DNA from 3 places in the Gordonia mangrovi genome. Region 1 is predicted to be linked to each of the others. Evidence: predicted binding sites of a transcription regulator. Region 1 holds the regulator's gene; each other region holds the start of a gene.

The links. Region 1 encodes LexA, which represses DNA repair genes until DNA is damaged. Its sites were predicted from a motif close to CGAACANNTGTTCG; they were not measured.
Region 2: NWF22_RS17540 (HNH endonuclease signature motif containing protein) is a predicted target of LexA. The motif match lies at 1,376-1,389, and genes of this name have one in related genera.
Region 3: NWF22_RS06335 (HNH endonuclease signature motif containing protein) is a predicted target of LexA. The motif match lies at 1,221-1,234, and genes of this name have one in related genera.

Annotation. Positions count from the first base shown of each region.
Region 1 is NZ_CP102850.1:4,663,973-4,666,224, reverse strand. Features, by position in the region: gene NWF22_RS21190 (LysM peptidoglycan-binding domain-containing protein) at 1-462, opposite strand, end outside; gene lexA (transcriptional repressor LexA) at 762-1,547, shown strand; gene ptsP (phosphoenolpyruvate--protein phosphotransferase) at 1,571-2,252, opposite strand, start outside.
Region 2 is NZ_CP102850.1:3,859,148-3,861,399, reverse strand. Features, by position in the region: gene NWF22_RS17540 (HNH endonuclease signature motif containing protein) at 1-1,303, opposite strand, end outside; gene NWF22_RS17535 (hypothetical protein) at 1,833-2,252, opposite strand, start outside.
Region 3 is NZ_CP102850.1:1,359,320-1,361,571, forward strand. Features, by position in the region: gene NWF22_RS06325 (PaaI family thioesterase) at 78-515, shown strand; gene NWF22_RS06330 (TetR/AcrR family transcriptional regulator) at 487-1,089, shown strand; gene NWF22_RS06335 (HNH endonuclease signature motif containing protein) at 1,261-2,252, shown strand, end outside.

The DNA of each region.
Region 1 (2,252 bases):
TTCGACGATCTGCTCGATGACCGCCTGGCGCGGAACCTCCGGCGCAATCCTATCGGCGATGGAACTCAATGAATCGCCCTGTCGCACATGGACGATTTCGGTTCCGGTAGGGGCCGGCTGCACCGACGCGGCATAGTTCGAACCGATGATGGCGACAACCCACACCAGCAGGGCGAGTGCCCCGCCGAGCATGACGGCCGCCGCCGTCGCGCGGCGCCGGGCGACGACCCGACGATCGATCGCCGATGCCGCACAGCGCGTGCCCGCGACGCGCGCCGACGCCGCTGCGCCCGACCCGCCCGGACGACGGCCCGCCGGGCCGGTGGCGTCGTACCGCTCGCGCCGGCGCGAGTCGAGGGCCCGCGCGGCCGGTTTCGTGGCGTTCGGGCTCGTGACGGTCGAAGTCGCTGCCATCGGGGTATCGGCGTATCGGATCGGGCGATGCAGTGTGGCTGTGCTCATCGTGTCCTCCTGGGGCTGCATGTGCTGTGGGGAATGTGCTGTGGGGGTCGGGCGGCACACCCTCGAACACCGTCGCTCATGTGTTCGAGAGAACGCATGTTCGATTTGTAGCACGCCACTCCGACAATGTCTCGACACACGTCGAACACATGTTTGAACCTGTCGGGTTGTTCAGATAATGTCGGCTGCATGGTGACGGGCGCCGATGGGCCGCCAATGGACACTGACCAGCAGGTCCCGATCTCGACCAGCCACCCGGAGCCGGCCATGCCGGATTCCCGACAGGAAGGACTCGACCGATGAGCGACAAGGCCGGCGGGCGGCGCGGCGCCTCCCGCGGGAACGACGACACAACCACGACACCTGCGGACAAGACGTCGGCAGCGGCCGATGCGGGTTCGGCAGCCGATGGCGCGGCCGCCGACCCGGAGGCCGCGGAGGCCGCACTGACCCCGCGACAGCGGGGCGTGCTGGAGTACATCCGGGCGTCGGTGCGCGAGCGCGGCTATCCACCGAGCATCCGGGAGATCGGTGACGCGGTAGGCCTCACCTCGACCTCATCGGTCGCCCACCAGCTGCGGACCCTGGAACGCAAGGGTCTGCTCAAGCGCGACCACAATCGTCCTCGCGCGGTCAACATCCAAGACGGGGACCAGCACATCCCGCCGGGTGGTGCGTCCGCCGCGTCCGGCGATGCGAGCGAGCTGCCGACGCCGACGTTCGTCCCCGTGCTCGGCCGGATCGCCGCCGGCGGACCGATCCTCGCCGAGGAAGCCGTCGAGGACGTGTTCCCGTTGCCGCGGGAACTCGTCGGCGAGGGTTCACTGTTCCTGCTGCGGGTCGTCGGCGAGTCGATGATCGACGCGGCGATCTGCGATGGGGACTGGGTGGTGGTGCGCCAGCAGAGTGTCGCCGACAACGGCGACATCGTGGCAGCGATGATCGACGGCGAGGCCACCGTCAAGACGTTCAAGCGGAAGGACGGTCACGTCTGGCTGATGCCGCACAACGATCTGTTCGAGCCCATCCCGGGTGACGACGCCGCAGTACTCGGCAAGGTGGTCACCGTGATGCGCCGGGTCTGATCCCGCAGCGTCGGAGCCGCGCCTCAGGATCCCGGCGCCGCGGCGAGTGCCGCAGTCGCCGCCGCTCTCGCAGCGGCCGGATCCGCTGTGGCGAGTGCGGCTTCGGCAGCCGCCCGACACTGGTCGACGGTCACCTCGGCGAGCCTGGCGCCGACCGCGGCAGCGGCCGCGGGCGCAGTCGACAAGGACGTCACCCCCAATCCGACCAGTACGCAGGCGAGCAGCGGGTCGGCGGCAGCCTCGCCACAGACCCCGACCGGTTTGTCGACGACGGCGCCGGCACGAGCGACTCCGCCGATCAAGGTCAACACCGCGGGTTGCCACGGATCGGTGAGGGACGCGAGTTCCGCCGACATCCGGTCGGCCGCCATCGTGTACTGGGTGAGATCGTTGGTGCCGATCGACACGAAGTCGACCTCGGCGAGGATCGATTCGGCGAGCACTGCCGCCGCCGGTACCTCGATCATCACACCGGCGATCAGTCCGCGGCGGCGCACTTCACCGGCGAACTCGGCTGCTTCGGTCGCCGACGCGATCATCGGCGCCATCACCCAGGGAGTCGGTTGATGACCGTCGGCGGCCGCTGCGATCGCGTCGAGCTGGGCGGCACGAATCTCCGGGTGCTCGTCGGCGATGCGATTGCCCCGCACACCCAACGCGGGGTTGGTCTCCTCGACTTGCGTGACGAACTTCAGCGGCTTGTCG
Region 2 (2,252 bases), 800 kb from region 1:
GCCCGGCGTCGGGGCCGTCGGTGTACACCCCGGTGGTGAACTGGCCCGGGTTTGTGCCGACCATCCGGTTGTGCGGGCCACACGCGGGGGCGAGGTCGACGATGTCGGTCTTGCCGCCGTCGGCGAAATCACGCACGGCGTGATGCATCTCCACGTGGGCGGCGGGCTGGTCGCAGTCGGGTGCCGAACACACGTGCCCGTCGGGGCGGGCGAAGGACACCAGCCGTTGCGCGCGGGTGGCCAGTCGTTTGGCCTGCCCGAAATACAGCGGTATCGGACTGCTGTCGGCGAACACCGCCAAATACTGTTGCGCTTGGGCGGCCAACCGGATCACATCAGACATCGGCAGACTCGACCCGGTCGCGGTGATCCCGACCCCGGATTCACGGATCAGATCGTTGAGGTCGGCCTTGATGATCAACTGCACCGGCAGACCACGATGCGACTTACCGAGCAGGCCGTCGTCGAACACCGCCCGCAACAACGCCGCCAACGCATCGTGTTTGCGTTGCGCCGGGGACCGCAGATCCCGTGCGGCGGCTGCTTCCAACGCCTTGGGGTCGGCGTCGTCGACCCCGCCGCGTGGGGAGTCCGGGTCGTCGGGATTATTGAGGCCGGGTTTGGCCCACACCGCCCACAACGTTTCGATCAACGCCCGGGTTTCCGGGTCGAGGTGGCCGGTCAGTTTCGACATCTGCTGGGCGTCTTGCCGGTTGACCCACACATTACGACGCCGTTTACGGTCACTGTCGTCGGTCAACTCGCCGTCGGGGTCGAGGTTGTCGAGCAACCGCTGCCCGAGTTCGCCGATCTCGGCGGGCGTGTGCTCGCACGCCAACCCGGCCAGGGTCGCCTCGGCGGCCACCTTCTTGTCATGCGGCACCCGGTGCGGCAACGCGTCGAGGAACTCCACGGTGGTGTCGATGTGGGCGGGCCCGACCCGGCCGTCGGCGAACGCCTCGGCCAGGGTCGGATATTTCGGCTCGGCCGGCTGCCCGTCGAGTTGACGGAACTCACCGGTCGCGGTCATCTGCTGTCGGCGACGACCGGGGTGCGACACCCGCAACACCGCGTTCATGAAGTTGGGCAGACTGCGATACCCCATCGACCGGGGCACATCACGATCCGAGATCTCCAGGATCTGCCGGTTGCCCTCGAACAACATCCGGTTGATCGCCCGTTCCTGCGCGGTGGCCACCGCCACCAACTCGGCATCACTGCACTTCGACAGATCCGCCGACGCCAACCGATCCACCACAGCATGCAACTCGGCCAGCAGACCCGGCACCTCAGACAACGACACATCCGATACAGGTGCATCGACCGCATCAGACTCATGAGACCCGGCCATACTCACCCCCGACAGACCGCGTTGCGAACGTATGTTCGAGAGTAACCCATGATGGCCGAACCCGCAACCCTTGCTGTCCCAACATCGGCGACAGTGCGGGTGGTCGTGTGGAGACACCTTTGCGTCGAGGCTCAGGGGCTGGCTGCTCTTGAAAACTTGGTCTTGTCGTGCGTTTGGCCTTCTCGCGATGGCCGGACGTAGGCCGAAGCCGCAGACAGGTCTCGACGCTCCCGGCCGAGACCACGAACCGACAGGCTTTTCGACGAGATGAGCTCGCGGGACCCGGCACGGGACCACCAGAGGACATCTATCGACTTGAAAATTCCGAAGTTTCGGCGAAGCCTCACGCCGAAAGGACGAACGCTTCGGCGTGCTTGCCGTTCGACTACCAGGCTCACGTTCAGCGATTGTTGCCCTGAACGCCGCCAATCTTCATATCTAAGCGCAAACCATGCCGAACGCTGGCGCTCGAGGTGTTCCTCTAGACACTTCCACCCGCGTGGGCCTGCGACACCGTGACTTCGACGCCGTAGTCCCCCTCTCTGGCCTCCGCTCGGAACTCTCGATCGGGATACTGCTCCGAAGCTGCGCGCTCCCAGCCCCACGCCAACCATTCACCCAGGGTGAGCGCGACGACGGTCGGCATTGAATCCAGTCCTGGAAGGATGTCCCACAAATGAACATGGTTAACGACTTCTTCAACAGATTGTCGATCCGGCAACTGCCGGAGCCAGTCGCGAACGTTGTCGTGGTCCGAACCTGCCAGGATCACGCAGCCCTCAACTTCCTCAAACCGTGGTTTCTGTAATAACGCGATAGCTACGGCCGTGACTGGATCGCCAAGATTACGTAGATAAGTCTTGGGATCCATCCACGTGCCGTACTCACTGATCTTCGGAAT
Region 3 (2,252 bases), 2.1 Mb from region 1:
CACCCAGGGTTGGATTCTGTCGATCCCGTAACCCCACCCTCTTGACACATCGCGTAATAGAGAGCAGTCTCCAATAAATGATGGATCTGCAGTTTGCGCAGTCCGTGCTCGAGGCCCAGCCATTCAGCCGGGTGATCGGCGCTCGGCTGACCCAGCTCGACCAGGACGGGGTGACGCTGGCCGTCGACGTCCGCGACGATCTGCGTCAGCAGTACGGCTACATCCACGGCGGGGTGTTGAGCTACCTCGCCGACAACGCGCTCACCTATGCCGCGGCGCTCGGCCTCGGTCCCGATATCGTCACCAGCGGGTTCTCGATCGAGTACTTGTCGCCCGCGCGCACCGGCAGCGAACTCGTCGCCCACGCCACCCTCGTGCACGCAGGACGCACGAAAGCCGTTGCGCGGTGCGTTATCAGCGTCGTCGACGCGGACGGGGGCCGGCGCGTGGTCGCCGCCGCGCAGGGCACGAGCATGGTTCGGAGTCGTGGGCCGAAAACCGCGCTTCAGCAGTGACGAGATCCTCGACGCGGCACTGGCGATCGTCATCGAATCCGGCCCCGCGGCGGCCACCGCAACCGCTGTCGGCAAGGCGATCGAGGCTCCGTCGGGCTCGGTGTATCACCGCTTTGCGACTCGCGACGAATTGATGGCCCGGTTGTGGCTGCGCACCATCGTTCGGTATCAGGAAGGTCTGGTCGCCGCCGTGCGCCTCGACGATGTCGCCGAGGGGGCCGGGGCCGCGGTTGCCCACTGCTTCGACTGGACAGCGGCACATCCCCGTGAATCGACGCTGTTACTCCAGTACGACAAACGCGACCTGCTGAACTCGTGGCCCGACACCCTGGCCGCCGACCTCACAGCCCACAACCACGCCACGCGCGAAGCGGTGCGCGACTACGCTCGACGACGCTTCGGCCGCGCCGATGCAGAGGTGATGGATCGCGTCACCTTCGCCCTCGTGGACCTGCCCTACGCCGCCGTGCGGCGCCACCTCCCCCACCGCGGCCGGCCGGCGGAGTGGTTGCGCGACTTCACACTACGGTCCGCCGAGGCGATCCTGGCCGAGGTTCCTGCGGACCTTCCGTGACGGCGAGAGCGGCTGTGGGCGCGCCCGTGCGTGCAAGACCACCCGCACGGTGTCACTGATGTGCCGATACCGAACTCTCACCGGCGTCCTGCGAGAAAATGGTTGCAACCATCGAACTTCCGCGTTACTCTCGAATATACGTTCGAACTGACGGGCTGGGGGGCTGCAGATTTGTCGGACATTGATCAGGTCACCGAGGTGGAGTCGCTGTATGCGCAGCTTCATGACCTGTTGGACCGGATCGATGCTGTCGACGTCACCCCTGCCCTGGACAGTTCAGTGCTCGCAGCCGCGGAACAGCATGAGCGTGCCTACCGCCGGATGTATGGGATCGGGCACCGCCGGATGATGGATTGCAACGACCGCGGCGTGGCCGGCCAACTCGGGTACCGCCATATCGGCGAGGTGATGGAGCACCATCTGCGGATGCCCGATCACCGCCGCCGCCTGAAGCATATGCGGGCGTTGGCCCAATTCCGTTCATTGCAAGGTGAACTCACCCCGCCACGGTATCCGACGTTGGCTGCGGTGGTCGCCGACGGTGCCGCCGCACCCGCGCACGTCGATGCCGTGGTGAAGGTGTTGAAGAAGATCCCGATGTCGGTGCCATTGGATGTCGCGGAGAAGGCCGAAGCGATGATGGCCGAGTTCGCCCGCACCCTGACACCCAAACAGATCCTCAAAGCCGGTGCCGAGTTACTGGGCCGGATCGACCCCGACGGCACCCTGGCCGACGAACGTGACCGCGCCCGCCGCCGCTCGGTGCTGGTCGCTGATCAAGACGATCAGTCGATGAGCGAGATCGAGGGTGCACTCACCCCGAAGGCACGCGCCATGCTCGATGTGATTCTGGCGAAAATGGCCGCCCCCGGGATGAACAACCCCGACGACGACCAGTCGCCGCGAGGCGCGAACACCGACGCCGACATCGCAGCGCTGAAAGAGGCTGCCGGCCGCGACCATCGGTCGACGGGACAACGCAACCACGACGCCCTCGAAGCCCTGTTCAAGCTGGTCCTCGACGGTGGGGTACTCGGCAAGAGTCACCGTGGTCTGCCGCCACACATCATCGTCAAGGTCAACGAAGCCGATCTACGTGACCGCGCCGGGTTCGGGCACACCGCGACCGGCACCCAACTACCCATGTCCGACATCATCGAGAT